3 regions of the Halobacillus sp. ABR2_026 genome follow, and region 1 is predicted to be linked to each of the others. Evidence: riboswitches for the same ligand, from Rfam matches in the RefSeq annotation. Region 1 holds a riboswitch; each other region holds the start of a gene.
What was found. Region 1 has a riboswitch for S-adenosylmethionine ahead of ACXADE_RS18830 (methionine ABC transporter ATP-binding protein). Riboswitches for the same ligand answer to the same signal wherever they lie in the genome.
Positions count from the first base shown of each region.

Region 2: linked by a shared signal. The riboswitch ahead of ACXADE_RS15190 (methionine ABC transporter ATP-binding protein) and the one ahead of ACXADE_RS18830 (methionine ABC transporter ATP-binding protein) in region 1 are both predicted to bind S-adenosylmethionine.
Region 3: linked by a shared signal. The riboswitch ahead of ACXADE_RS09020 (phosphoadenylyl-sulfate reductase) and the one ahead of ACXADE_RS18830 (methionine ABC transporter ATP-binding protein) in region 1 are both predicted to bind S-adenosylmethionine.

Region 1 is NZ_JBSWTM010000001.1:3,707,761-3,717,751, forward strand. It holds gene ACXADE_RS18795 (3-hydroxyacyl-CoA dehydrogenase) at 1-613, opposite strand, end outside; gene ACXADE_RS18800 (thiolase family protein) at 616-1,758, opposite strand; gene ACXADE_RS18805 (acyl-CoA dehydrogenase family protein) at 1,772-2,920, opposite strand; gene ACXADE_RS18810 (Cof-type HAD-IIB family hydrolase) at 3,153-3,896, opposite strand; gene ACXADE_RS18815 (M20 family metallopeptidase) at 3,989-5,176, opposite strand; gene ACXADE_RS18820 (MetQ/NlpA family ABC transporter substrate-binding protein) at 5,191-6,027, opposite strand; gene ACXADE_RS18825 (methionine ABC transporter permease) at 6,040-6,702, opposite strand; gene ACXADE_RS18830 (methionine ABC transporter ATP-binding protein) at 6,692-7,720, opposite strand; SAM riboswitch class I at 7,804-7,918, opposite strand; gene ACXADE_RS18835 (DUF302 domain-containing protein) at 8,153-8,536, shown strand; gene ACXADE_RS18840 (DUF421 domain-containing protein) at 8,587-9,300, opposite strand; gene ACXADE_RS18845 (metal-sensitive transcriptional regulator) at 9,455-9,712, shown strand; gene ACXADE_RS18850 (DsrE/DsrF/DrsH-like family protein) at 9,772-9,991, shown strand, end outside.
Region 2 is NZ_JBSWTM010000001.1:2,924,928-2,934,918, reverse strand. It holds gene ACXADE_RS15215 (arsenate reductase family protein) at 1-160, shown strand, start outside; gene gcvH (glycine cleavage system protein GcvH) at 248-631, shown strand; gene ACXADE_RS15205 (toprim domain-containing protein) at 756-1,103, shown strand; gene ACXADE_RS15200 (thioredoxin family protein) at 1,114-1,425, shown strand; gene ACXADE_RS15195 (TlpA family protein disulfide reductase) at 1,548-1,967, opposite strand; SAM riboswitch class I at 2,059-2,164, shown strand; SAM riboswitch class I at 2,620-2,724, shown strand; gene ACXADE_RS15190 (methionine ABC transporter ATP-binding protein) at 2,801-3,826, shown strand; gene ACXADE_RS15185 (methionine ABC transporter permease) at 3,819-4,487, shown strand; gene ACXADE_RS15180 (MetQ/NlpA family ABC transporter substrate-binding protein) at 4,514-5,371, shown strand; gene ACXADE_RS15175 (carboxymuconolactone decarboxylase family protein) at 5,438-5,803, shown strand; gene ACXADE_RS15170 (YuzK family famiily protein) at 6,030-6,170, shown strand; gene sufC (Fe-S cluster assembly ATPase SufC) at 6,411-7,190, shown strand; gene sufD (Fe-S cluster assembly protein SufD) at 7,210-8,517, shown strand; gene ACXADE_RS15155 (cysteine desulfurase) at 8,517-9,737, shown strand; gene sufU (Fe-S cluster assembly sulfur transfer protein SufU) at 9,727-9,991, shown strand, end outside.
Region 3 is NZ_JBSWTM010000001.1:1,733,532-1,743,522, forward strand. It holds gene rsgA (ribosome small subunit-dependent GTPase A) at 1-558, shown strand, start outside; gene rpe (ribulose-phosphate 3-epimerase) at 561-1,214, shown strand; one part of gene ACXADE_RS08985 (IS3 family transposase) at 1,315-1,594, shown strand; one part of gene ACXADE_RS08985 (IS3 family transposase) at 1,594-2,474, shown strand; gene ACXADE_RS08990 (thiamine diphosphokinase) at 2,616-3,272, shown strand; gene spoVM (stage V sporulation protein SpoVM) at 3,315-3,395, shown strand; gene rpmB (50S ribosomal protein L28) at 3,554-3,742, opposite strand; gene ACXADE_RS09005 (Asp23/Gls24 family envelope stress response protein) at 3,985-4,347, shown strand; gene ACXADE_RS09010 (DAK2 domain-containing protein) at 4,379-6,046, shown strand; gene ACXADE_RS09015 (sulfite exporter TauE/SafE family protein) at 6,088-6,972, opposite strand; SAM riboswitch class I at 7,096-7,192, opposite strand; SAM riboswitch class I at 7,365-7,480, shown strand; gene ACXADE_RS09020 (phosphoadenylyl-sulfate reductase) at 7,565-8,302, shown strand; gene sat (sulfate adenylyltransferase) at 8,317-9,462, shown strand; gene cysC (adenylyl-sulfate kinase) at 9,468-9,991, shown strand, end outside.

The sequences.
Region 1 (9,991 bases):
CTACAGGCAGCTGTTCAAACATAGGGGTTTCAAATAAACCAGGGGCAATGGCCATCACACGGATGCCGTCCCGGGCAAGCTCCCTCGCCACAGGCATCGTCATAGCTGCCACCCCTCCCTTGGAAGCACTGTAAGCCGCCTGCCCAATCTGCCCTTCAAAGGCGGCAACCGATGCTGTATTAATGATCACGCCACGTTCTCCGTATTCATTAGGTTCGTTTTTCTGCATTTCTTCAGCAGCCAGACGAATCACGTTAAAGGTACCCACTAGATTCACTTCAATAATTTTCGAAAAAGAATCCAAACGATGGGGGCCTTGTTTCCCCACTACTTTTTCGCCGGTAACAATTCCTGCACAGTTGATGACTGCGTTTAAAAACCCGAACGTTTCCTTCGTCGTGATAAGCATTTGCTTAATGGCATCAGTTGAGGTAACGTCTGTTTGAATAAACGTTACGGAAGCACCTAACTCTTCCGCGAGCGCTGCACCTTTTTGTGCATTTTGATCGACAACTACGGCCCTGCCACCATTTCTTACTATCTTTCTAACCACCGCTTCACCAAGACCTGAAGCTCCTCCTGTTACGACAGCAACGACATCTTTCACATCCACCCTTATCCCTCCAACCTTTCAATAATCGTACCGTTCGCCATCCCATGACCTTCACAGATCGCGAGCAGACCATATTTACCTTCTGTTCTTTCCAGCTCATGAACCAATGTAGTCATGAGTTTCGCCCCTGTAGCGCCTAATGGATGACCTAGAGCGATCGCCCCTCCGTTTACATTCAATTTTTCATGAGAGACTCCCGTTTCTTTCATCCAGAATAAAGGAACCGGTGCAAATGCTTCATTTACTTCAAAAAGATCAATGTCTTTCACCTGGAGCCCCGCTTTTTTCAAGACTTTATATGTAGCGGGTACGGGACCTGTGAGCATCAGCGTAGGGTCTGATCCAACAACCGCCCGGGACACGATTTTGAACCTTGGCTTCAAACCTAGTTCTTCGGCTTTACGGCGGGACATTAATAAAACGGCCGCTGCACCATCACTGATCTGACTTGCATTCCCGGCGGTAATTTTGCCATCTTCCTTGAAGACTGTCTTCAAGGTGCCAAGCGATTCTACTGAGGTCCCTGGACGAGGACCTTCGTCTATTCCGAATGAATGGGACCCTGCTGTAGCTACAGGGGTGATTTCTCTTTCAAACCGTCCTTCATCCATCGCTTTTAACGCTCTTCGATGACTTTCAGCAGCATAAGCATCAAGTTCCTCTTTACTCAATCCCCACTGGTCTGCAATCCGTTCTGCTGAAAGACCTTGATTAATCATTTCATAGTTGGAAGTCAATTGATCATTAAATCCCGTGCCCTGCATATTCGAGAACATCGGTACCCTTGACATGCTTTCTACCCCACAAGCTATGACCACATCCATATCCCCACAAGCAATCGCCTGAGAAGCAAAATGGATGGCCTGTTGGCTTGATCCACACTGCCTATCAATTGTGACGCCCGGTACTTCTATAGGAAAACCAGCCGTAAGAGCAGCAATTCTGGCAATATCTCCTGCTTGCTCCCCCACCTGGCTGACACACCCGGCAATGACATCCTCTACTTCTTCAGGGTTAATGCCAGCCCTTTCCACAAGGGTCTTGAGAAGATCAGCTAAAAGGATATCCGGACGTACTTCACTCAACCTCCCGCCCCTTTTACCTACGGGAGTTCTTAACGCTTCCACGATGACTACTTCATTCACCTCATCATTCCTCCTATACTAAGCCCATTTTTTTCGCAATGATCGTTTTCATGATTTCATTGGAACCTGCATAAATAGCGGTGACCGGGGCATCCCGGAAACGCCTGGCAATCTCATACTCTTCCATATATCCGTAACCGCCGTGAAGATGCATGCATTCCATGGCTACCTTTTTCACAAGGTCGGTGGTCCACCATTTCGACATCGAAACTTCTTTCACTACATCTTCTCCCTGCATATGCGCTTCAATGGTCCGGTCGAGAAAAGTCCTTCCAATTTCCACTTCCGTTTGAAGTTCAGCCAGCTTGAATTGGGTATTTTGAAAAGAAGCGATTGATTGATTGAAAGCCTTACGCTCTTTCACATAGTCGATTGTCAGCTCCATCATCCGTTCACAGGCGGAAATCGCTCCTATGCCTACAATCAAACGTTCCTGCTGGAGCTGGTTCATTAAATAATAAAACCCTTCCCCTTCTTTACCGAGCAGATGACTATTAGGTACAGCTGCATCTTCAAAAATCAATTCTGAAGTGTCTTGACTGTTTAACCCGATCTTGTCCAGTTTCCTTCCCCTTGAGAAACCAGGAGTATCCCTCTCCACAATCACCAGGCTGATCCCTTTATAAGCTGGAGATATTTGGGAGTCTGTTTTGCAGACAACAACGATTACATCTGCATGAATTCCATTTGTTATAAAAGTCTTCTCTCCATTCAGTATATAGCCATCGTCGTTTTTCACCGCCGTTGTACGTATAGACGCAAGGTCTGATCCGGCTCCAGGTTCCGTCATGGCAATCGCTGTAATGCATTCACCTGTGGTACATTTCGGCAACCATTTTTTCTTTTGCTCTTCTGAACCGTAGGCTTTCAAATAAGGGACGACAATGTCATTGTGTAAACCGACGCCGATCAAACCGGTCCCCACCTTTTCCAACTCTTCATTAATGACAACCGAGTAGCCAAAGTCTGCTCCGAAGCCTCCGTATTCTTCGTCGAGCCACGGACAAAGATACCCCTGTTCTCCGAGCTTCTTCCAAAATTCACGAGGAACTTCACCTGCATTTTCCCATTCGGTATAATAAGGATAAGCCTCTTTCTCGAGAAATTTCTTCAATGATTGGCGGAGTATTTCATGTTCTTCCGTTATGTATGCTGCCTTCATAAATTTCCTCCCTGAAGTTCTGGACTATTGGAAGTAATTCTCGTTTCACAGCTCCCTTTCCTGCCGTTCACGGAAAACGCTTACATTATTTTGTATTTAGAACGTTTTCGACAGCCTTTATTCCGGCCGGGGCATCTTCGCTCGAATAATAGCCACCCTAAAACCTTAACCATCCTATGATATAAGACGTCCTCTACAAAAAAGAAACCAGCCTTGTACGGCTGGTTTCTTCCTATTGTTGCAAGACTTTTTCAATGGCATAGGCCACTCCATCATCTTTATGGCTCTTTGTGGTAAAGTCCGCCTCTTCTTTTACCGGCTCTTGGGCATTACCCATAGCGACACCTAAACCTGCTGCTCGAATCATCGCCATATCATTCATACTGTCCCCTACGGCCATTACCTGGTCCATGCTTAGATCCAGCCACTTGCAGACTCTCATTAGAGCAGCTGCTTTATTCACTCCCGCAGGATTGATTTCGATATTGGTTGGACTGGAGTTTGTAATTTCTAGGTCCTCATTGTTATTGAGCTCATCCAGGATCACTAGCCTTACTTCATCCTCTTCAATATCAAATCCGAATTTCAACCAGTCATAATCTACTATGTCCTTGTCGAACGGGGATTGACTATTGTACAAGCCCTGGACAGTCGATGACCAGAAATGAAGTCCATGCTCTTTTTTCAATTCCCATAACCTTTGAACATGTTTATGCTCCAGTTTGTTCTGCTCGACAAGATTGAATTCATGATCGTAAATTTCCCCACCATTAATGGTTACGATATACGACGAACGGCCAAGGTCTTCTGCAATAGTTCTGCAACGGGAAAGTGAACGCCCTGTACTGAGCACAACATGGATCCCCTTTTCTTTTGCTTTCTGCACTGCTTCAGCATTCGCTTTGGAGACTTCACCTTCGTGGTTGACGAGAGTTCCATCTAAATCCAAGGCGATTAACTTGATTTCTTTATCCATATGCTTCACGTCCTCTCTATGACTTCTCTTATTTTAATATAAGGTCCAGTCGTACACAATGAATCAGCCGGCCCTTATGGACCGGCTGTCTACTAAAGACGTTTATGTTCCTCCTGGATATCTTTTAGCAAAAGTGGATCTGTTAATAATTCAAGGCCGGTTTGAGCGAGTGCTGCCGCCCCCTTGATTAGAGCTGCATCTCCTTGTTCAGATACTGCAGCTTCCCGGAATTCATCGGTGTGGGCTACAAGATGATCTGCACCGATTTTTATATAAGGGTGAATAGTTGGAATCACCTGGCTGATATTCCCCGCATCCGTGGACCCCAATCCTTTACGATTCTGGTGATAATATTCCCCGAGCTTTGATATCTTTCCTTCAAACACACGATCGAATTCCGGGGTGACCTTAAAGTTATCGACTCCATTTTGTATCCTTGTCATCCGATAAGTGGTTCCAGTCATTTCTGCCGCGCCTTTGGCAACCTGTTCGGCCTTTTTCGTCAGCTCATCGCACGTTTTTCTTTTATCTGCACGTAAAAAGAACCTTGCACGTGCATAGTTGGGGACAATATTCGGAGCGTCCCCTCCGTCCAGTATCACTCCATGGATGCGGACATCATCCGTCACATGCTGTCTTAACGCATTCAACCCATTATATAACTGAATAACCCCATCCAGCGCATTGATCCCATCTTCGGGATTGCTTGCAGCATGGGCCGGCTTGCCAAAAAACTCGAAGTCAACCGGGTCTACAGCAAGCGTAGGAGCAGAGCCCGATGTGCGTCCCATAGGGTGGACCATCATACAGGCATCCAACTCTTGTACAAGTCCGTGTCTCACGAAAGTACCTTTTGCACTTCCGTTCGGTCCTCCTTCTTCCGCAGGCGTTCCAAGTACCACTACTTCTCCTCCTGTTTGCTCCAAAAAATCTCCTAGTGTAATGGCAGCAGCCACGGAAGCCGTACCGATAATGTTGTGCCCACATGCGTGCCCGAGACTCGGGAGAGCATCATATTCAGCAAGGAAACCAATTGTAGATCCTGGTTTACCTGAAGCCTTACGTGCTTTAAAAGCTGTCGGGTGTTCCGGTATCCCCGTATCCACATCAAAACCTGCCGCTTCAAGAAGAGATATTAGTTGCTGGGACGCAAAATACTCTTCATTTCCAACTTCAGGATTCGCGTGAATCGCATGACTGACTTTCAGATATTTCTCTCGATGAAATTTCAATTTCTCTTCTATAGAGGCTTCTAATGAATGATTGATACCTATACTCATACTCGCCCCCCCCTTTACCAACCGATGTCTTCCAGTGGAACAAATGTAGGAATGAGCGACTGATTGTATACTTCCTCGATGTGTTGAGCTACATCTTCCTGTTGGTAGATTTCTACGATTTTTTGATACGTTTTATTGTCGGTTTCATCCGCACGGGCGGCGATGATGTTAATATATGGTTGAGCCGTTTCATCCTCAATGGCAATCGCATCTTCAACCGGAACAAATCCAGCTTCGACCGCTACACCATTATTAATGATCGATGCTGATACATCCGGCAGAACACGAGGGGTTTGAGCCGCGACAATCGGTTCAAATTCAAGATTTTTAGGATTATCCTTCACCTTGCTTAAATCGCCGTTTCCGTCAAAATCATCTGGAAGTCCAATCAAACCAGATTCTTCCAGAAGCAAGAGCGCCCGGCCCATGTTAGTCGCTTCTTTCGGTATGGCAATTGAGCTTCCATCGGGAATTTCACTGACATCTTCATACTTGTCAGAGTAGATACCCATCGGGGCAATCAATGTGGTGCCGATCGGAGCAAGATCCAAGTTATGTTCTTCAATAAAAGAATCGAAATAGGAGACCGTTTGGAAAGCATTCAAATCGATGTCTCCGTCCGCAAGAGCCATATTAGGACGAACATAATCAGCAAATTCGACGAGCTCAATTTCAATGCTTTCTTCAGCCGCTTTTTCTTTGATTTTCTCCCAGATTGGTACTCCTGACCCGTTCAATCCCACTTTCACTGTCTTAGTTTCCTCAGAGGCTGCCCCGCTTTCATTCGAGCAACCTGCGAGTACAAGACCTCCTATGACGATTAAACTTAATGCAATGATCCATTTTTTCATCATTAAAACCTCCTATTGTCTTCGTATCTTTTTAGACGCCATGTTTCCGATCGTCTGTGTGATTTGTACAATTAGAACAAGTAGTAAAACTGTAGCGATCATGATATCTGTTTCAAATCGCTGGTATCCATACGATATCGCGAGATCTCCAAGACCTCCGCCTCCTACGAAACCGGCCATAGCCGATGCTCCCACCAGACCGATCGTCGCAATCGTTAAGTTGAGGACAATCGAACTTAACGCTTCCGGTATGTATACTCTGCGTATGATCTGCCACGGGGTAGCTCCCATCGCTTCCGCCGCCTCAACGACTCCAGGTTTCACTTCCATGAGGCTGCTCTCTACCAAACGAGCAATATAAGGAGCAGAGAAAATCACGAGTGGGACGACCGCTGCTGCAGTACCTATCGAGGAACCCACAAGCAGTCGTGTAAATGGCAGGATGGCCACAAGCAAAATAATAAAAGGAATAGAACGGAAAAAGTTCACCACGGCACTGAAACCCCCGAACAGTGTTTTATTTTCCAACAGCCCTCCCTGTCTCGTTACGACGAGAAGAATCCCCAAAGGCAGGCCGATCAAAGTAGCAGCCAGCAAGGAGATCCCCACCATCAACAATGTCTGATACGTCGCTTCCCAAATCTTCGGCCAAAAATCCATTAAGTTAACCTGCATGTGAAGACACCTCCTGGACCGATACTCTTTGTTGAATATGATTGATCACCCGGAGAATTTCCTGATCTTCCCCTTGAAGTTCTACGACAAGGTGACCGAACGGTGTACCTTGAAGTTCTGTAATTTGCCCAAACAGCACATTCACTTCTACAGGAAATGATTTCGCCACCTGAGAAAGTACGGGTTCGCCAGCCCTCTCATCTACAAACGTCACCCTGTAAATATTCCTCGCGGATCCTCTTTCCTCAATCCCTTTTAAGATCGATGCCGGGATGTCATTTTCAAGGACCGTCCGAACAAAATTTTGAGTGGTCGGATGTTGAGGATTCGAGAAGAGGTTGAAAATCGATCCTTTTTCAATCACACGTCCATTTTCCATGACGGCGATCCTGTCACATACATCTCGAACGACATTCATTTCGTGTGTAATCATCAGAATCGTTATCCCGTATTCATCCCGTACTCTTCTCAACAGCTTCAATATTGATTTTGTTGTTTCTGGATCCAAAGCCGATGTCGCTTCATCACATAGCAAAATATCTGGCGATGTGGCTAAAGCCCTTGCAATGCCGACTCTCTGTTTCTGCCCCCCGGATAATTCCTCTGGATATTGCTTCGCTTTATCAGAAAGGCCGACGAATTCAAGGATTTCTTCAACCCTTTCATTCACCTCTTTTTTCGGGGTCCCTGATAATGACAATGGAAAAGCGACATTGTGGTGAACAGTCTTGGACTCAAGCAGGTTGAAATGTTGAAAGATCATCCCGATTCGCTTCCTCACCTGCCTCAAATCAGGCTTGGAAAGACTGGTCAATTCCTCCCCATTCACCAGCACCCTTCCTTCCGTCGGCCGCTCCAGCAGATTGACAAGTCGGATCAAGGTGCTTTTACCGGCTCCACTAAAGCCGATCACTCCAAAAATCTCACCTTTCTGAATAGTGAGATCCACTTGGTCTACAGCTCTCAAGTCATTCCCATTGTGATCGTAAACCTTTGAAACATTTTCGAACTGGATCATTTTGTCCCCTCCTAGACGCAAAAAGAGCCCCTCTTCTTAAAAAATAAGAAGAGGGGCTCCCAACCTGTATGAGATACCGTCTCTCCTCATCTTTCACATGCATTCGCACATGCTGGAGTTGGCACAGTTTCTGATCCATAGATCAGTTCCGCTGCCGAGGTTTCGTAGGGCCAGTCCCTCCACCTCTCTAGATAAGAAGAAAATTCATTTGCTTTTTTATTGATGTTGCCAATCATAATACAGCTAAAAACCTTTGTCAATTTAATTCACTAAAATTTCCGAAATATCGATCATTACGTCATTTTATGCCGGAAAGAAAATGCGGCTCTCCTCTCAAATTAAAGCTGTGTAAGGTTCTGCCGCTGAGAATGATTAATTTCATACCTCAACGGGTATGGATAAGAAGAATTTATGATCAAGGAGGGTCTTTCCATGTTTCATTATACTGTGGAAACAGACAAAGGAATTGATGAAGCCATCGAGAGTCTTGAAGCTAATTTGAAAGAAGCACAATTCGGCGTATTATGGAATTTCGACATTAAGGATAAGCTTCACGAAAAAGGACTGGAATTCGAAAAAGAATTTAAAGTCCTGGAAGTCTGCAATCCCAAAGAAGCTCAACGCATTCTAAATGAAAATGTAATGGCAGGGTATTTCCTCCCTTGTAAGATGGTCGTTTATGAAGATGGACATAAAACTAAAATCGGTATGCCGAAACCGACTTCCCTGACAGAAATGGTCGATGATCAAACCATTCAGGAAATGGCCGGTGATGTTGAAGAAAGGTTAAAGCGCTGCCTTGACCAGAGCGTATAATATCCCAAAGAGCCACCTTAAGCGGTGGCTCTTTTCATTCCTCCCTCCACTCAATGTTCAATGGGAGGTAAATCTTCCGCTTTTTTTCCTTTTAACGAATAATGGAACGCCCCCTGGCTTGTAATTGCAGCATAAAAGACCTCTTGAATTTTGTGTCCTCCTAGTGCAGTATTCAACCATTCCTTGTCCCTTCCTAAGCGGGCCAAGAGATCTTCTTGCATTTGACCATCAAGAATAAGTGGAATATCATAACCCCCACCCCTATGTAAAAGACCAAGGTCTTCCCGTGTCGGCGTTTCTTTTTCGTTTTTCAACTTTACCGAGAGTTGGCCATTAGGTTCGATGATCCCCAAAGAGACACTCCCCAGTTCAAATACTTTCTGTTCCCTGAGCATGTGTGTAATGTTATCAAGCGAATAGTGAATCCTTGAAATATTTTCTTCCACCATTCTTCCATCATAAACCACGATCGTCGGTTCAAAGGTTAGAACTTTGCCGATCGTTCGATGGTGGAGCTTCACCCATACGATAAATTTCTGTAAAAGAGCGATAACAATAATCGCTGTCACCGTATGAATATGATCAATCTTAGGATCTGCGATATCTGCTCCAACAACAGACCCCAATACGAGCACGACTAAAAAATCAAATACAGGAAGCTCACCGATTGAACGCTTGCCCATAAAGAGACCTACCCCCAGAAGCAGAGGCAGAATGGTCAAAATTCTTCCGATTACTTTAAGGGTATCCATCCATAACTCCATATTCCTCACCTCGCTTTTAGTTTGATACGGACTTATAGGCATTATCCAAGAAAATACGAGCTTGGGTGTTGACATTATACCTACAGGGGTATATTATGAGTCATGTACTGTTCAATAGCGAACGATCCACACTTCACAAGGGAGGTCTTATTCAGTGGAATATAATGATGCAGCCAAAAATAGAATCAAACGCTTGGAAGGTCAACTGCGAGGCGTTCTGAAAATGATGGAAGAAAATAAAGACTGTAAAGATGTCATTACTCAGCTTTCCGCTTCCAGAAGTGCGATTGACCGTGCGATCGGGCTCGTGGTAAGCTCCAACCTTGTGGAGTGTATCCAGGACGCTGACGATCAAGAAAACAAAGAAGCATCCATTAACGAAGCCGTTCAATTGCTTGTCAAAAGCAGATAATTTTTTTACAGCAAAATATACCCATACGCGTATAACTATAAATATTAGGAGGATGAAGCATGTCTGAAACAAAAAAGACGAATATTGTTCTATTCAGCGGGGATTATGATAAAGCAATGGCTGCCTATATCATTGCAAACGGGGCCGCAGCTTATGACCACGAAGTTACGATTTTCCACACCTTCTGGGGATTGAATGCCCTTCGTAAAGATGAGAATATTCAAGTAAAGAAAGGCTTCATGGAAAAAATATTTGGTAAAATGATGCCCCGTGGAGCAG
Region 2 (9,991 bases), 780 kb from region 1:
AGAGTTGAACATGAAGGAAAAGCTAAAAGATGCTGAAGAAGACGAAATGATAGAATGGCTGGCATCTGATGGCATGCTGATCAAACGCCCAATTCTTACAGATGGTGAAAATACGACTGTAGGGTTCAAGCAGGAAGAGTATGAAAGAATTTGGTCTTGATGAGCATTTGATTGGGAATAGAAGCTTATAGCTTTTATGTTTATATTTGTAGTTGAACGATTACTATTTATTTTGGAGGTAATGAAAATGAGCGTACCTAAAGACTTGCGTTATTCTGAAGAACATGAATGGGTGAAAGAAGAAGGAGAAAAAGTAAGAGTCGGAATCACTGAATTTGCTCAGTCAGAACTTGGGGATATCGTCTTCGTAGAGCTTCCTGAAGTAGGGGATGAACTTGAAGCAGATGAACCATTTGGTAGTGTAGAATCTGTAAAAACGGTATCTGAACTTTATGCCCCGTTAAGTGGTAAAGTTGTAGAAGTGAACGAAGAACTTGAAGACAGTCCAGAGTATGTAAACGAATCTCCATATGATAAAGCCTGGATGGTAGTTGTAGAACCAAGTGAACCATCAAACATCAACGATTTGATGACTTCAGAAGAATATGAAGCCATGATTGATGAAGACTAAAGGTTAGTGCATTGGACAGGCAGGGATCATTGGATACCTTGTCTGACATGATCACGTTTGATCTTAATCATGTTCAGACCATGCCTGGATGGCATGGTCTGTTTCTATATAGTAGGTGATGAGGATGGATGGAGAGCGTATCGTCATTGTGGAAGGGATCACAGATAAAAAGAAATTGAATAAGGTTCTGGATGAAGAAATTGAAATCATCTGTACACACGGCACACTAGGGATTGAACGAATGGAAGAAATGATATTCGACCATAACCTGGATGAACGCACCGTCTATATTTTGGTGGATGAAGACGATTCAGGATATAAACTGAGAAAGCAGCTTACGGAAGAACTCCCCCATGCTGAGCATATTTATATCGATCGTGCTTTCAGGGAAGTGGCAGCCACACCTGAACCTGAATTGGCAAGAGCTCTACTTAGTAGACACTTTAACGTGAAATCAATTTATCTAATATAGGAGGATGGCTGTGGAGGAAATTCTCGCAACAGAGGTACAGACAACTTTTGAGTCCTCACATACAAGTCTAACGTTCATCCATAGCCCGTTTTGTGCCACTTGTCACTTAGCGCGTAAAATGCTCACTACGCTGGAAAGTGTTTTTCACAAGGAAGTCTTTACAGAAATGAATGCTTCCTTACACCCCGATTGGATGCAGCATTATCAGGTTGAAAGTGTTCCCTGCCTTTTAGTGACAAGAGATGGAGAAGTAGAAGAGAAAATCTATGCTTTTCACTCTGTTACTTTCATGTATGAAAAAGTAAAAAGGTATGTAGAATAGTGGTACAATTTCCCGGGAAATGACCGTTTTTGTTCAACGTTTGAGAAAAAGGGTTTGTAGAATGTATAAAAAAGAGACAGCATGGGTCCGTTGGACTTACGCTGTCTCTTTTATTCCAATGTTTATATTAGTTCTCCTAATTTACTTACAATGTCAAGAAAAGGGGCTTGATCACCAAAAGAAGCATGTATTTCCCCTTTTTGATTGATGATTACAGTGGTAGGAACGCCCACGCATTTATAGAGGTCATATACAGTTCGTCCGTTGTCTGATAAGGTAGGTTGTTTCAAAAACTTCTCTGTGTATTGGACGGCTTCTTCTGCATCACGTTCCCGACCGGTCACATTGATTGTTATCATTTTCACTTTCTCATGATCCATGGTTTTATAGAGTTGCTCTTTCTTAGGCAAATCTTTGCCGCAATCCGGGCACCAGGAAGCCCAGAACGTTAATACGATGACTTTCCCTAAGTCTTCTTTTAGACTATAATGAAACGCTTTATTAATAGAGGGCAATTCAAATAAAGGTGCTTGCTGATTCATATTCATTCTCCTTTGTACCGAAAGACCGTTTAGGATTGACGCATTTCTATTTTCCATGCTAACATATTGATTAATTTCATATCGACATCTTCACTTATCCAGAGTGGCGGAGGGACTGGCCCAACGATGCCCGGCAACCGGCAGAATAACTGCACGGTGCTAAATCCTGCAAAGTTTTTAACTTTGATAGATGAGAAGGTACTAATAAATCCCTTCTATCATAGATGGGATTTTTTTATTGAGAGTGTCTGTTAAAGTATGAGGGCTCCGGATAATCCCTCGTATTCCTCGGGCTCCTACACGAAGTTTAGTTGTTCGATGGTAAGGAAAGAAAATCGCCCTCTTTTGCAAGACAGGTCTTAAGATTCTACACTCTTACAAAAGAAGTCGTTTTGAGATATTGATGGAGCAAGACGCACCTTTTCCTGTAGCCTCTAAACCTATACAACCATCTCGAAATGGAATCTTTTTTGGGAATACCAACACTATTTACCACAGAGCCTGTTGGTTAAAAAAGGTGAAGGAAGATTCTTTATCACTTATTTTTTCTGAACACTCTGTATTCTGAGTTGACATAAAATTCGTACGGTGCTACAATCCATTTTGTACTGCTTAAACGAGTTAAAGCAATAATAATTTAATATACTAAAATCTCTTATCCAGAGTGGCGGAGGGACTGGCCCGACGATGCCCGGCAACCAGCAATAGTATTGCTCAGGTGCCAATTCCTGCAAAGTGATTCTTTGGCAGATGAGAGAACAGAAAATCAGGTAGATTAAAAGCGCCACTCTGTTCTCCACAGAGCGGCGCTTTTTTAGTTGGAGGGAAACAGCATGATTACAATCAAAGGATTATCGAAGATTTTCCAGACGAAAGATCAGGATGTCCGAGCGGTGGATGACCTGAGTCTTAATATAAAAAAAGGGGAAATATACGGGGTTATTGGATATAGTGGGGCTGGTAAAAGTACATTCATCCGCCTACTCAACCGACTGGAGGACCCGACAGCCGGAAGTATTAGTGTCGATGACCAGGAACTGACAGCCATGAACAAAAGCAAATTGAGGCTGGCGAGACAGGAGATCGGCATGATTTTTCAGCATTTTAACCTCTTATGGTCACGCACGGTCTATGACAATATTGCTTTTCCTCTAGAAATTGCGGGTTTTACAAAAGGTGAACGGCAAAAACGAGTCAACGAGCTGATTGAATTAGTTGGTTTAAAAGGCCGAGGAGGCTCTTACCCTTCTCAGTTAAGTGGCGGCCAAAAGCAAAGGGTAGGAATCGCCCGGGCACTTGCTAATAACCCTAAAGTGCTGCTTTGTGATGAAGCGACATCTGCATTGGACCCTGAAACGACCGACTCGATCCTCGACCTTCTGGTAGACATAAACGAGAAACTAGGTCTTACTATTGTATTAATCACTCATGAAATGCACGTGATTCGCAAAATTTGTCATCAGGTGGCAGTTATGGAACAAGGGAAAATTGTGGAGCAGGGAGAAGTGCTCGATGTTTTCCTGCATCCACAAAAATCCGTCACCAAGAAATTTGTGGATCAGGTGATGGGGGATCCTGAGAAAGAAACCTCTATGGAATTGATTAAGGATAATTATCAATCCGGACAGATTCTAAGGCTCCATTTTGTAGGGGAAAGTACCAACCAGGCCCTCATCAGTGATGTTTCCAGACAGTTCGCCCTGGATGTGAATATCCTTCACGGTAAGATCACCCAGACGCAGAAAGGCGCTTATGGAACCATGTTTGTCCAGTTTGAGGGTGACCAGCAAGAAGTGCAACGTGCAATTGAATATATTGAATCGACGTCCGTAGAAGTGGAGGTGAATCCACATGTTTAATCAATGGTTTCCTAATGTAAGGCTGGAAGACATGATTACAGCTACGAACGAAACGTTGTACATGACACTGATCTCTGTGGCTGGCACATTTGTATTGGGGCTGCTTTTAGGCCTCCTGCTTTATTTAACTGGCCCCGGTGGGTTGTGGGCTAATAAGACATTGAATTGGATTACTGCCTCCGTCGTTAACGTATTCAGGGCAATCCCATTTATTATCCTCATTTTGTTATTGTTCCCGTTTACAGATTTTCTGTTAGGAACGATTCGAGGGCCCCAGGCAGCCTTACCGGCTTTAATTATTGGAGGAGCTCCCTTTTACGCTCGCTTAGTGGAAATTGCTTTGAAAGAAGTGGATAAAGGAGTCGTGGAAGCAGCGAAATCCATGGGTGCCAAATATTCGACGATCATTTTTAAGGTTTTGCTCCCAGAGTCTATGCCCGCCCTTATATCAGGGATTACTGTTACAGCCATCGCTTTGATCGGTTACACGGCCGTTGCCGGTGCTATCGGTTCGGGTGGTCTTGGTGATTTTGCTTACTTTTATGGCTTCCAAAGAAGTAACTTTGATGTTGTGTTCATTTGTACAATTTTAATCATCTTAATCGTGTTTATATTTCAATTCATCGGAGATCTTATCTCTCGGAAATTGGATAAAAGATAATTTTAAAAAAGGGAGAGTATTAAGACATGAAAAAACTATGGACAAGTTTTGCAGCTGTATTGCTAATATTCGTACTCGCGGCCTGCGGATCATCAGATGAAGGAGAATCCACTTCAGGTTCTGATAGTGAAGATAGTGGATCTGATGAAATTAAGGTAGGTGCGACAAGTGTTCCACACGCGGAAGTATTAGAGAAGGCGAAACCTATGCTTGAAGAAAAAGGAATCGAATTGACGATTGAAGAGTACCAGGATTACATCTTGCCAAACCAGGATTTGGATGAAGGCCGCATTGATGCGAACTACTTCCAAACCATCCCTTACATGGAGATTCAGGAAGAGGAAAAAGGATATGACTTTGCAAATCTCGGAGGGATTCACATTGAACCGATCGGTGTGTATTCTCAAAAGTATGAAAGCCTGGAAGACGTTGAAGATGGCACAACGCTTGTAATGAGTCGTTCTGTATCCACACATGGACGTATCCTTTCTCTTCTTGAAAAAGAGGGATTGATCAAGTTGGATGAAAGTGTCGAAAAAGTTGATGCAACAGTGCAGGATATTGTAGAAAACCCAAAAAACATCGAGTTTGATACAGGTGTAGATGCGGCTAATCTTCCACAAGTCTATCAACGTGAAGAAAATGTCCTTGTAGCGATTAATACCAACTATGCCATCGAAGCTGGACTCTCTCCAAGTGAAGATTCCATCATTCTCGAGTCATCTGATTCCCCGTATGTGAATGTGGTTGCTGCCAACAGTGAAGATAAAGATAACGAAGCGTTGAATACACTCGTGGAAGTTCTTCGTTCTGAAGAAATTGTAAACTTTATTAAAGAAGAATATGATGGAGCCGTTGTTCCAGTGTCAGAGGGTGCGGAATAGCGGATAAAAAGAGTGACTGCGGTGATACTAACCGCAGTCACTTATTTTTTATTGGGAGGTCACCTTATGCAGGAGCAAAATATGACATGGACGCAAACGTACCTACATGATTATAAGGAAGGAATGGGTTCTTTCAGAGAACATATGCCGGAAGTTGCCCATAAATTTGATGCATTCACAGAAGAATGTTTTAAAGCGGGGGAGTTGTCAAAGAAAGATAAACAATTGATGGCTTTAGGAATAAGTATCGTTGCCCAGGACGAATACTGTATGATTTATCATACCAAAGGGTGTGTAGATCAAGGGGCTACTGAAAAGGAAATTCTTGAGGCTTGCGGTGTAGCAGCAGCATTCGGAGGAGGGGCTGCTCTTAGTCAGGCGGTAACTCTTGTGCAGGATGCATATATGGACTTGACTACAACTGTTAATTAATTGATTAATTAGAAAATTCGAGGAAATTTAATGTATAGTATAGTATCAAACGAGTTAAGCGCTTACATTGGTGTTCAGTATTTATTTTACGCAAATTTAAAGTTTCAGGGGGGTTTATAAGGGTATAGAAATTGTGTTACTTTAAATTGTGTAAATAATCTGAAAGGATTGATTCGTTATTAGTGACGATCTCAGTTTGAATTATACTGCTGATATGGAGAAGGCCATGCATCAGGCACATAACATGAGCTATGCGGAGTACAGCAGGAAGTTGGATACACGCTTGAAAGTGGAAGAAAAACGCCAACGTGAATTCGAAGAGAGTCAAAAGATGTTTGCCCAGGTTGATCGACAGCTTCATAGGTAATAGATACAATTTTCTAAAATCAGGTGTGTTTAGCCACCTGATTTTTTCATGTTATAATATTGATGAAAAGCGACGAATTTTGGTGTTGATCTATCATAATCCCTTCATTTTGCAGAGGGGGAAAAAGTTGATAACACACACTAAATGATATAAGATTGTAATGAGAATAAATTGAGAATAGTTCTTTGATTCCGATCAACTTGGACATTCAATAATAATAGATACTGGAGGTATTCATTTATGGCAGGATCAACTTTAGAAATCAAGGATCTTCACGTAGAAATCGAAGGTCAAGAAATCCTTAAAGGTGTTAATTTAACAATCAACGGTGGGGAATTCCACGCCGTTATGGGACCAAACGGAACTGGTAAATCTACACTAGCTTCCGCAATTATGGGTCACCCTAAATATGAAGTGACAAAAGGTGAAGTTTTGCTTGATGGCGAGAACGTTCTTGAAATGGAAGTGGACGAGCGCGCTCAAGCAGGTCTATTCCTTGCTATGCAATATCCTAGTGAAATCAGTGGTGTAACAAACTCTGATTTCCTACGTTCTTCTATTAATGCTCACCGTGAAGAAGGCGATGAAATCTCTCTTATGAAATTCATCAAAGAGATGGACGCTAAGATGGATACGCTTGATATGGATAAAAACATGGCACAGCGTTATCTTAACGAAGGTTTCTCTGGCGGTGAGAAAAAGCGCAACGAGATCCTACAATTAATGATGATTCAACCAGCGATTGCTATCTTGGACGAAATTGATTCAGGACTTGATATTGATGCATTGAAAGTCGTTGCAAAAGGAATCAACGAAATGCGTAACGATGCTTTCGGTTGCTTGATCATCACTCACTACCAGCGTCTATTGAACTACATCACTCCTGATAAAGTACACGTTATGATGCAGGGCCGTGTTGTTAAATCCGGCGGACCAGAACTTTCCCAGCGTCTTGAAGCGGAAGGTTATGACTGGATCAAACAGGAACTTGGCATCGAAGACGAAACCGTTAACGCGTAATTAAGATAGGAGGGTAATCATGACAGTAGAAGTCTCACTACCATATGACAAAGAGTATATCTCGCAATTCTCCCAAGGGCAGAACGAGCCTGAATGGATGAAGAACCTTCGTCTTAACGCCCTGGAGAAGTCGGAAACTTTAGAGCTTCCGAAACCGGACAAAACGAATATCTCCAAATGGAACTTTACAGAATTCAATCATCACGTATCAGGTGATATCATTGAATCTCTTGATGAACTTCCAGTTGAAATTAAAGACTTCTTAGATGAAGAAAAAGAACAACAGAATCTTGTAATCCAGCGTAACCATACGGTGGCTTATGGTACGATCGATCAAAAGCTGAAAGATCAGGGTGTCATTTTCACAGACATCGGCACAGCTCTTAAAGAGCATAGCGAACTTGTGGAGAAGTATTATATGAATGATGCTGTCCATGTAGATGAACATCGTTTGACAGCTGTTCATGCAGCCCTTATGAACGGTGGTATTTTCCTTTATATTCCGAAAGATGTACAAATTGAAGATCCTATCCAGGCCATCTTCTGGCAGGAAGATCCTAAAGCTTCTTTGATCAATCACATTTTAGTCGTAGCTGAAGAGAATAGTTCAGTAACGTATGTTGAGAACTATATTTCTAACAACAAGGAAGATAAAACATCTGCGAATATCGTTACAGAAGTAATTGCTAAAGATGGAGCAAAAGTCTCTTTCGGTGCGGTGGACAACTTCGAAGCAGGTACTACAGTGTACACGAACCGTCGCGGTGTTGCCTATCGCGATGCTGTCATCGAATGGGCTCTTGGCCAAATGAACGAAGGAAATACTGTTTCTGAGAACATCACTCATTTAATCGGTGACAATTCCCACTCCAACGCTAAAACGGTAGCGATCGGACGTGGCACACAGAAACAGAACTTTACAGCAAACATTACTCATTTCGGAAAAGGTTCTGATGGGTATATCCTCCAACACGGAGTAATGAAAGATAAAGCTTCAGCCATTTTCAACGGAATTGGCAAGATTGAGCATGGCGCGAGCAAGTCGAATGCTGAACAGGAATCACGTGTTCTTATGCTTAGCAGTGATGCACGCGGGGATGCCAATCCAATCCTTCTCATTGATGAAGATGACGTAACAGCAGGACACGCAGCTTCTGTGGGACGTGTGGATCCTATTCAATTGTATTATCTGATGAGCCGTGGGATATCCAAGTTTGAAGCGGAGCGACTTATCATTCACGGATTCCTTGCACCAGTAGTAAAACAATTGCCTGTAGAAGCGGTTAAACGTCAGCTTCAACAAGTAATTGAAAGGAAAGTATATTAATGGATGTAAAAGCGGTACGCGACGAGTTTCCTATTCTCCATCAGGAAGTTAATGGACATCCGCTCGTGTATTTGGATTCTTCAGCTACTTCTCAAAAGCCGATCAAGGTTATTGAAAAGCTGGGAGAATACTACCAGGGTTACAATTCCAATGTTCACCGGGGTGTTCATACTCTCGGAACGAGAGCTACTGATGAATATGAAGGAGCTCGTGAAAAGGTAAGGCGCTTTATTAATGCGTCAAGCACACAGGAAGTCATTTTCACCCGTGGTACAACGACAGCTATTAATACGGTAGCGTCAAGCTATGGTCGAGCCAACTTGAGTGAAGGGGACGAAGTTGTTATTACCCCTATGGAACACCATAGTAATATCATTCCATGGCAGCAGATTGTGAAGGAAACAGGAGCTACACTTAAGTATATCCCTCTTCAGGCGGATGGCACGATTTCGTTGGATGATGTAAGAGAAACGATCACTTCGAAAACTAAAATCGTAGCCGTTATGCATGTATCGAATGTTCTTGGCACAATCAACCCGGTGAAAGAGATTGCACAAATTGCTCACCAGCAGGGGGCTGTTATGCTTGTAGACGGTGCCCAGAGTGCCCCTCATATGAAGATTGACGTTCAAGATCTGGATGCAGATTTCTACGCGTTTTCTGGTCATAAGATGTGCGGGCCGACAGGAATCGGAGTGTTGTACGGGAAGAAAGCGATCCTTAAGAACATGGAACCTGCAGAATTCGGTGGAGAAATGATTGACTTTGTTAATCTATATGACTCTACTTGGAAAGAGCTCCCGTGGAAGTTCGAAGGGGGCACCCCGATTATTGCAGGTGCTGTAGGATTAGGGGCAGCGATTGATTTCTTAACAGATATCGGTTTGGATGATATCAAAGCTCATGAGGAGAAACTTGCCACCTATGCCATGCAGGAAATGCAGAAGGTGGATGGTATGAAGATCTACGGTCCTGAAGAACGTGCTGGGCTTGTCACATTCAACCTTGCTGATGTCCACCCTCACGACCTGGCGACAGTACTCGACGCTGAAGGGATTGCCGTCCGTGCCGGGCACCACTGCGCACAGCCGTTAATGCGTTGGCTGGAAGTGTCAGCGACCGCAAGAGCGAGCTTCTATCTGTATAATACGGAAGAAGATATCGATAAACTCGTTTCAGGATTAAAAACAACAAAGGAGTATTTTGGCGATGTCTTTTAATAACCTGGATACACTTTATCGTCAAGTCATCATGGATCACTATAAAAATCCGCGCAACCGTGGATCCATCGAAGGAGACCCCATGGTTGTAGATATGAATAACCCTACATGCGGCGACCGTATCCAGCTTCAACTGCAAGTGGACGATGGTATAGTGAAGGATGCGAAATTTGATGGGGAAGGCTGTTCCATCAGCTTGTCCTCAGCTTCTATGATGACGCAGGCAATTAAAGGAAGGCCAGTTGACGAAGCAT
Region 3 (9,991 bases), 2.0 Mb from region 1:
ATCGTCATTTCCAAGGTTGATCAATTGGACGAAGAACAAATGAAGGTGATGGAGAGTTACAAGACATTATATGAGAAGATAGGCTATCCAGTTATTCTTTCTGCTGTCGATGATACAGAATCCATGGATCAAATCCAATCCCACCTTGCCGGCCGTACAACAGTAATCGCCGGCCAATCCGGGGTTGGTAAGTCATCCCTGTTGAATTCCATCGATCCACGACTCGCGATCGATACCGATGAAATCAGTGAGAGTCTGGGCAGAGGCAAACATACAACCCGACACGTTGAACTTTACGAAATCGCAAACGGTCTGGTTGCTGATACTCCGGGCTTCAGTTCACTAGAGTTCGGAGAATTGGAACTTGATCAACTGCCTGAATGTTTTCCTGAGTTCGTAGACGTACAAAATGGATGCAAATTCAGAGGTTGTCTACACAATAAAGAACCTAAATGTGCCGTTAAATCAGCGGTTGATGCTGGAGAAATATCCAGCAAGCGTCATGAACATTACTTGCAGTTCTTACAAGAAATACAGAATAGAAAGCCGAGGTATTAGTTATGACTAAAATTGCACCATCCATACTAGCTTCCGATTTCTCTAAATTAGGAGAAGAGATCAAGGATGTAGAACGTGGAGGAGCGGACTATATTCATGTCGATGTTATGGACGGTCATTTTGTCCCTAACCTTACAATCGGTCCCTTGATCGTCGACCATATCCGTCCCGTGACGGAACTAACGCTGGACGTTCATTTGATGATTGAAAACCCGGACCAGTATATAGAAGCCTTTGCAAAAGCGGGTGCCGATATTATTACTGTCCATCAGGAAGCTTGTCCTCATCTCCACCGGACGATTCAGTTGATCAAAAGCCATGGTGTGAAAGCTGGTGTTGTAATCAACCCCGCTACGCCTGCTTCAACAATTCGCCCCATTCTTCAGGATATCGACCTTGTTTTGTTAATGACGGTAAACCCAGGTTTCGGTGGTCAGTCATTTATTCAATCTGTCGTCCCTAAAATAGAGCAGATCTCCCAATGGCGGGAGGAAGAAGGATTGTCCTTTGAAATTGAGATTGATGGAGGGGTGAATACGGAAACGGGACCAATCTGTACGGCAGCAGGAGCGGATGTCCTCGTAGCCGGAAGTGCCGTCTTCGGTCAAGAAGACCGGAAAAAAGCTATTGAAGCCATTAGACATTCATCATCATGAGAAAAAGCTCAAAGGATTTCTTAGAGTGACCTAATAAAATGAGACTTAATAAAACACCTTCAAAGTTGTAATACTACTTACACTTGGAGGTGTTTTTCTTATGGGTAAAAAAATTCATTATCCAAAAGAAGTTAAGAAGAAAGTTGTTCAATTAAAGTTAGAGGGAAACCATTCAAACCAGGAGTTGATGGATATGTTTGGAATTAAGAATAAGTCTCAAATTAAAACTTGGATGAAATGGTTTAGAAACGGGGAGAACCACCGTTTCGCTCAACCTATAGGAAAACAATATTCGAATGGGTTAGGTCCGAAAGATGAGAATGAAGTTACGTTGTTGAAGAAGAAAGTTGCTTATTATGAAATGAGAGAGGAATTGTTGGGAAAATATCAGGAAATCGAAAGGAAGTGGTTCCAGAAGTATTCATCCAAGTCGTAGAAGCTTTTAAGCATAAGTACAAGATCAAAGCTATTTGCGAGTGTTTCGGTGTAGCTAAAGCCACCTATTATCGTTGGCGGGGAAAGGAATGGGGACCAACGGTGTTAGAGAAAAAGATCATTGAGACTTGTGAAGGTTTAAAGTTTCGAATAGGTCACCGTATGGTCCGAGATCTTTTACGTAAAGAACATCAAATAAAGGTGAATCGAAACACGGTTCAAAGAATTATGCAGAAATATCATGTTCAATGTCGTGTGAAACCGAAGAGACAGTCTTATATTGCCGGGGAAAGCAAGATTGTTGTACCCAATTATTTAGAACGAAATTTTGATGCTACTAAACCTAATGAAAAGTGGGTGACAGATATTACCTACCTTCCTTATGGAGAGAAGATGTTATATTTATCAACGATTATGGACTTGTACAATAATGAAATTCTCGCTTATTCCATTAGTGACAATCAAGAGAAATCATTAGTATTGGATACGTTGAAGAAAGCTTGCGAAGGACGTGATGTGTATGAAGTGATCCTTCATAGTGATCAAGGGTCACAGTACACGTCTTATGAATTTCAGGAAGAGACTAAAAAAAGAGGCATTATCACAAGCATGTCCCGGCGGGGAAACTGCTTTGATAATGCCGTCATCGAATCCTTCCACTCCATATTAAAATCGGAAGAATTCAACCCTCTAGATCGAGGGAAGTTAGATAACCATACAGTACGTGAAAAAGTAGAAACGTACATGTATTACTACAATTATTGTCGACCATTTAAAAAACTAAACTGCCAAACTCCAATTGAATTCAGAGTAATGGCAGCCTAGGTGTTTTATTGAGTCTTATTTAACTGTGTCACTCCATTCTATTCCTTTGAGCTTTTTTTGCATGGGTTGAGTTTACGATAGAACATAAAGCTAAGTACATTGCATCATGTAAAGCGTGACAAAAGGAAGGGTGTGGTATTAATGAGGAAAGTGATTGTGGTCGGCGGCGGGCCGAAAGAGTATATTCCGGATTTAAAGGCATATGCGGGTAAAGAGTGCCTTTGGATTGGAGCGGATCAAGGCGCGGAAATCCTCATCGAGCATGGTTTGAGTCCGGATCTGGCTGTAGGAGATTTTGATTCTGTGTCTGAACAGTCTCTCTCTGAAATCAAAAAAATGTCCAGACACGTAAAGGTTTATCCGGATGAGAAGGATGAGACTGACTTGGAGTTAGCTATCAATGAAGCACTGCTTTTGAATCCGGAGCATATCCTATTGTTCGGTGTGACAGGCGGACGGATAGATCATTCTCAGGCGAACATGCAGCTTTTGTATCCACTAATGCATAAAAACGTAAAAAGTACGATCATCGATCGACAGAATCAGGTGGAATTAGTAACTGCTGGTCATCATAAGATGGAGAGAGATGAACACTATCCTTATATTTCTTTTCTGCCTGTAACGCTTGAAGTGAAGGAATTGACGCTGAATGGATTTTATTATCCATTGGACCATGCCTATCTTCCTTTCGGTTCCACCTTGTGCATATCGAACCGACTGATTGAAGATACCGGTACTTTTTCATTTGAGTCAGGCATACTCTTAGTAATAAGAAGTACAGACTTGCCTAATGGGTGAAAAGGGAGTTCGCATTAGTTCATATAGGAGGAGGGGGCTCTTTTGAAATTTTATACGATCAAACTCCCACGGTTCGTCGGGGGTTTAGTGCGCGCAGTCATAAGTACTTTTAAAAAAGATTAGGACTGAAACGGAATGGCTCCGGGGTATACATGGGCTGAGCTCCGGAGAGGGAAGCATAAAACGCCCGTTTACTTATTGGACCACGTAGGACGAATCAAATAAAAAAAAGCACCCCTCAAGGGTGCTTTTTTTGTGAGCTGTTCAGCTCTCTTTAGCAATTATACACGTTGTACTTTGCCGGACTTAAGCTCACGTGCTGTCACGTAAACTTTTTGAGGTTTGCCATCCACAAGGATACGAACTTTTTGTACATTTGCTTTAAATTTACGTTTATTAGCGTTCATCGCGTGTGAACGGTGGTTACCTGAACGTGTACCTTTACCAGATAGAACACTTCTGCGTGCCATGAAAATCCCTCCTGTTACATACATAAATCATCAGATACTTAGTAACTTTATCATATAGAAAAAATGTTTGCAATAATCTCGTGGCAATTATATCAAGAATTTTTTCTTGACAGAACGAATGAATTGTTACACAGTATAATAGGGATATCCAGGTCATTTTCTTCCTATTGAACAGAAATTCATTTCCCGCTTTTGTGTTATAATAGGGGAGGATTGATGAGGATTAAAAAGGAGGATCTATTATGTCTGTTGATTTAAATAACCAATATGGTCATATTACTATTAGCAATGAAGTCATTTCAACGATTGCTGGGGGAGCTGCTGTCGAGTGCTACGGAATCGTCGGCATGGCCTCTAAAAATCAAATCCGCGACGGCTTATCGGAAATGCTCCGAAAAGAGAACTTTTCCAGAGGAGTCGTTGTCAGACAGGATGAAGATCGCCTCCATATCGACATGTACATTATCGTGAGCTACGGGACGAAGATTTCTGAAGTCGCTCACAATGTTCAATCACAAGTAAAATATACACTAAACAAAACAGTTGGTTTGTCCGTGGATAACGTGAATATTTTCATTCAAGGTGTCCGCGTGACAACTGAATAGATTGCAGTTGTAGTCAAAGGAGGAAGTAAGTGTGACGTTACAAAAGTTAGATGGCAAAACGCTTGCCGAAATGATCTTGCAAGGGGCGCATCATTTGAAGCAGAAGTCTCAAATGATTGATGCTTTGAACGTTTTCCCTGTGCCGGATGGAGATACGGGGACGAATATGAATCTGTCCATGACTTCAGGAGCTGAAGAAGTGCGTAATGTGGACCAGAATCATGCCGGAGCAGTCGCTCAGTCCTTATCCAAGGGTCTGTTAATGGGGGCGCGTGGTAACTCTGGAGTAATTCTTTCTCAAATTTTCCGTGGCTTTTCAAAAGCAGTGGAAGATAAAGAAGTCATTACGACTAAAGACTTTTCGGACGCTTTGCAGGGCGGTGTGACGACGGCTTATAAAGCGGTTATGAAACCTGTGGAAGGAACGATTCTTACAGTGGCGAGAGAAGCTGCTGAAGCATCTGTAGGAATTGCTGAAAAAGAAGAAGAGTTCATTCCTTTCATCGAGGAAGTCGTTCAAGCAGCGAAAAAATCGTTAAAGCGGACGCCTGAGCTGCTTCCGGTTTTAAAAGAAGTGGGAGTCGTAGATAGTGGGGGCCAAGGGTTGGTCACGATTTATGAGGGTTTTCTTGCCAACTTGAAAGGCGAGGAGCTTCCTGACATAGAGGAGACCGTCTCTATGGATGATATGGTAAACGCTGAACACCATAAACTGAATCAGGATTTTATGAACACGGAGGATATTGAATTTGGTTACTGCACAGAATTCATGGTCAAATTCGAGGAAGACAAGCTTGCGGAACATCCCTATGATGAGGAAACTTTCCGCAATGAACTGAGTGAGATGGGTGACTCCCTGCTTGTCGTTTCTGATGAAGAGTTGATCAAAGTCCATGTCCACGTAGAGTACCCTGGTGAAGCGATGACACTCGGACAAAGATACGGGAGTCTCGTGAATATGAAGATTGAGAATATGCGTGAACAGCATACCTCGATCGTTGGTGACAAAAAGCCTGCCAAACCTAAGACAGAGGAAAAAGCAGAGTACGGAATCGTGACGGTCAGCATGGGAGACGGCATTAAGAAGCTTTTTGAAAGTCTGGGAGCTACTGTTGTGATCCAGGGCGGCCAAACGATGAATCCAAGTACCCAGGATCTTTCGGAAGCGATCAAAGAAGCACATGCGAAGCGTGTGATTCTTCTGCCGAACAACAAAAATATCGTCATGGCTGCTGAACAAGCTGCTGAATTGGCGGACATTGAAGTGGCCGTCATTCCTTCCAAGACGATCCCTCAAGGGATGAGCGCGTTGTTAGGTTTCAATCCTGAGGCAGACCTTGAGAGCAATAAAGAAGAAATGATCAGCCTTATGGCAGAGGTGAAAACAGGTCAAATTACGTATGCTGTCAGGGATACACAAATCGATGGGCTTAATATATCCAAAGACCATTTCATGGGAATAGCGGATGGCAAGATTTCAGCAACGGATGCTGATGCTCTTATAACCGCTAAAACATTGTTGAATCAAATGATTGATGAAGATGAAGATGAGATTTTGACGATCCTTACTGGTGAGGAAGTTGATGAGAAAGACGTGGCTGAACTTGAATCCTTTATTGAAGAAACCTATGAGGATTTAGAAGTGGAAGTACACAAAGGCGGCCAGCCGATTTACTCTTATATTTTTTCAATTGAATAAAAGCAGGACAAGCACGCAGCCCCGCAGAGGGCTGCTTTTTTTTATGCTTGTTCCTGGATCATCTTAACTTTAAGATGGTTTCTAATGGAATAGATCACAAGGTACAGGTAGCCGCAGACAAGGGATATGTAGATGATGGACATCGTAACGTTGCTCATTTGGATTGGAGTGAGCAACGTTCTCAAATTCGTTAAGATGATGAAGCCTCCAGCCATTACCCCGAGTATCGTGGAGGGAAGATTTTTTACGAGCCAGGCAGCTAAAGGGGCTGCGATTACTCCACCAACGATGAAGGCAAGGACAAGCATCCAACTGAAATGTTTACCACCCAAGAAGATTAAAAAACCAGCTGTAGCTGATATCGTTACCAGAAATTCACTCGTATCTACCGTACCTATGACTTTTCTCGGGACAATCCCTGAACGAGTCAGAAGAACTGGAGTATTGACAGGTCCCCATCCTCCTCCGCCTACACTATCGAGGAAACCACCGACGAAACCGAGCGGAAAGAGGAAGCGTTTATTTAAGGGTGTTTGGGAGGGTTTCTTTGGTTCTTTATGACTAAGGAAAAGAAAACGGATGACGATATAAATTCCTAAAGCGAGAAGCAAGAATGATAAGTACGGACGCACATGCTCACCTGAAATATACGTTAACGCCGCCGCACCGAGAAAGGCACTTACTGCACCTGGAACAGCGATTGTGAGCACAAGGGACCTGTCGATATTACCGAATTTATAATGCGAAAACCCTGAGGCGGCCGTTGTGGCAATTTGTGACATATGGATCGATGCTGATGCGACGGCAGGAGCCAGCCCGTATGAAAGTAGAATAGTCGATGAGCTGAGGCCGAAGCCCATCCCCAATGCCCCATCCATCAATTGAGCAAAGAATCCAATCAATGAGAACGCGGTTAATTTTTGCAAGCGAGTCACTCCTTTATTTTTACACAAAACTTGTTTCACTAACTATAGGTACTTATGCTTATCTGATTACTTGGTTTTAGGCAAAAAAAGAAAACCCCTTCCCAAAGAAGAGGTTTTGTCCTCTCCTTATCTTTCAGGCCCATGCCTGTTGGATTGAGCACCTTTACCAGGTTGCTGCGGGATCATGAGACCAAATTCCTCCCCCGACTCTTCATAAGGATATCGTTTATCGTTTTCAGAATACTTACAAAAGTAACGGACGTATTTTTGTTTGTCAATAGATCTTGAATAAATAAACTGAAAAATAATAATTTTTTAAAAAGGCATTGACATAGAATGAAAAGGAGCATAAGATTTGTATCAACTTGTTTTTCAAAAAACTTCATAATTTTCTCTTATCTAGAGAGGTGGAGGGACTGGCCCTTTGAAGCCTCGGCAACGGGTCTGGACATTTGTTCAGACGCTGTGCCAACTCCAGCGGGTGTATGAACACTTGAAAAGATAAGAAGAGTGGTGCTTATTTCATTATGGATGCCTTTCTTCTTGTCGAGAAGAACAGGCATTTTTTGTTTTGGTTGGAAAGGAGGAAAAGATGAAAGATTATAACGTGACGTATGAACATTTCTCAGGCGATCCTTTTTTTTCAGACATACAGCCTCGTGATGAGCAGAAAGGAGCTTTGGAGGTTATTCAATGGGCTTATGACCAATTTGAAAATATTGTCTATGCATGCAGTCTGGGTGCAGAAGGAGTTGTTCTCCTTGATTTAATTTCCAAAGTTAAAGGGGATGCTGAAATCGTCTTTCTGGATACGGGTCTTCATTTCCAAGAAACATATGAACTGCTTGGCAAGGTGAGGGAGAGGTACCCAGAGATGAAGATTAGGGCCAAAACTCCAGAACTCGATGTAGAAGAGCAGTCCGAACAGTACGGACCTGCTTTGTGGAATCGAAATCCTGACCAATGCTGCTATATCAGAAAAATCAAACCATTGGAAGAAGCATTAGATGGAAAAGAGGCTTGGTTGTCCGGGTTAAGACGAGAGCAGTCCCCAAGCAGGAGCCGTACGAATTTCGTCAACAAAGATGAACGTTTTAAAAACATTAAAGTATGTCCCTTAATTCATTGGACATGGGAAGACATATGGCATTATATCCGAGTAAATAGCTTGGATTACAATGAATTGCATGATCGGAATTATCCAAGTGTCGGCTGTATTCCGTGTACCTCCAAGGCAGCAGGTGATGGAAGATCAGGAAGGTGGCAAGGGTTTAACAAGACGGAGTGTGGCTTACATACCACAGCTCCTGAGCATAAAGATCAATCGTAGAGGAGGAATTATGCATGTCTATTATATCTCCGCATGGAGGAGAGCTTGTAAACAGGTGGAGCAGAAAACCAGATGAACTTCCACAGGATAAGATTGAACTGGATGCCATGGCATTAAGTGACATAGGATTGATTGCGAATGGTGCCTACAGTCCTTTGAAGGGATTTATGAACAAAGAGGATTATGAAGCGGTCCTCGAGCGGATGAGGCTGAATGATGGGACTCCTTGGAGCATTCCAATTACTCTCCCTGTTCCGGAAGAGCAGGCTGCAACGCTCGGGGATTCAGCGCAGCTCGTGTATAACCAAACTGTATACGGAACCATTGCAATATCAGAAGTTTATAAACCTCATAAAATCCAGGAGGCTGAAGCCGTATACTTAACAACAGAGGAAGCTCATCCTGGGGTCAAAAAATTATTGGACCGACCGTCCTGGTACGTGGCAGGTGAGATTGAAGTATACCAAAAGCCCCCATATGAACATGGACGACAGTTTTACTTAGATCCAGCCGAGTCTAGAGAGCTGTTTCAACAACTTGGCTGGCAGAAGGTTGTTGGTTTTCAAACACGCAATCCGGTCCACCGGGCTCATGAATATATTCAAAAAGCGGCTTTGGAGACGGTAGACGGTTTGTTTTTGAATCCGCTTGTCGGAGAAACGAAGAGTGATGATATTCCGAGTGATGTTCGGATGAAGAGTTATCAAGTCCTTTTGGAAAATTATTATCCGGAAAACCGGGTGACTCTAGCTGTATTTAATGCTGCCATGCGGTATGCGGGCCCGCGTGAGGCGGTCTTTCATGCCATTGCCCGGAAAAACTTCGGTTGTTCTCACTTCATCGTTGGTAGAGATCATGCGGGGGTTGGTGATTATTATGGGACTTATGATGCCCAAAAGATTTTCAGCCATTTTGGAAAAGAAGAGCTTGGAATCACCCCGCTCTTTTTCGAGCACAGTTTTTATTGCCGGGCGTGTGAAGCCATGGCTTCCAGTAAAACTTGTCCACACGGAAAAGAACATCATATGATTTTATCCGGAACGAAGGTCAGGGAGCTCCTTAGGAAAGGCGAAAAGCCCCCTAGAACATTTAGCCGACCTGAGGTGGTGGACATTCTAATCGACGGAATGAAAGAGAAAAGTTTTCAAGGGAAAGGGTGATAGAGATGTCCAATATTACATGGCATGAAACGAGCATCGGACTAGAAGATTACCGCAGGAAAAATGGGCACCACAGCGGGGTGGTTTGGCTGACAGGATTGTCCGGTTCCGGTAAATCCAGCATCGTCAATCAATTGAATGAAAAGCTGTTTGCTGAAGGGTTCCAATCATATGTGCTGGATGGTGACAACATCAGGCATGGGCTCAACGCAGATCTTGGATTTTCTGAATCGGATCGTACAGAGAATATAAGGCGGATTGGAGAAGTCGCCAAATTGTTCGCTCAAAGTGGAACGATTGTTCTGACGGCTTTCATCTCCCCCTACCAGGCGGACCGTGACCGGATCAAGGAAACATTACCGGATGGGGATTTTCTTGAAATTCATGTCGATTGCCCATTGGAAGAATGTGAGGCCCGTGACCCGAAAGGTCTGTACAAGAAAGCGCGGAAAGGTGAAATCAAAGGTTTCACAGGTGTCGATGCTCCTTATGAGCGCCCGGTACAACCTGCGCTTGTCCTGAATACGCA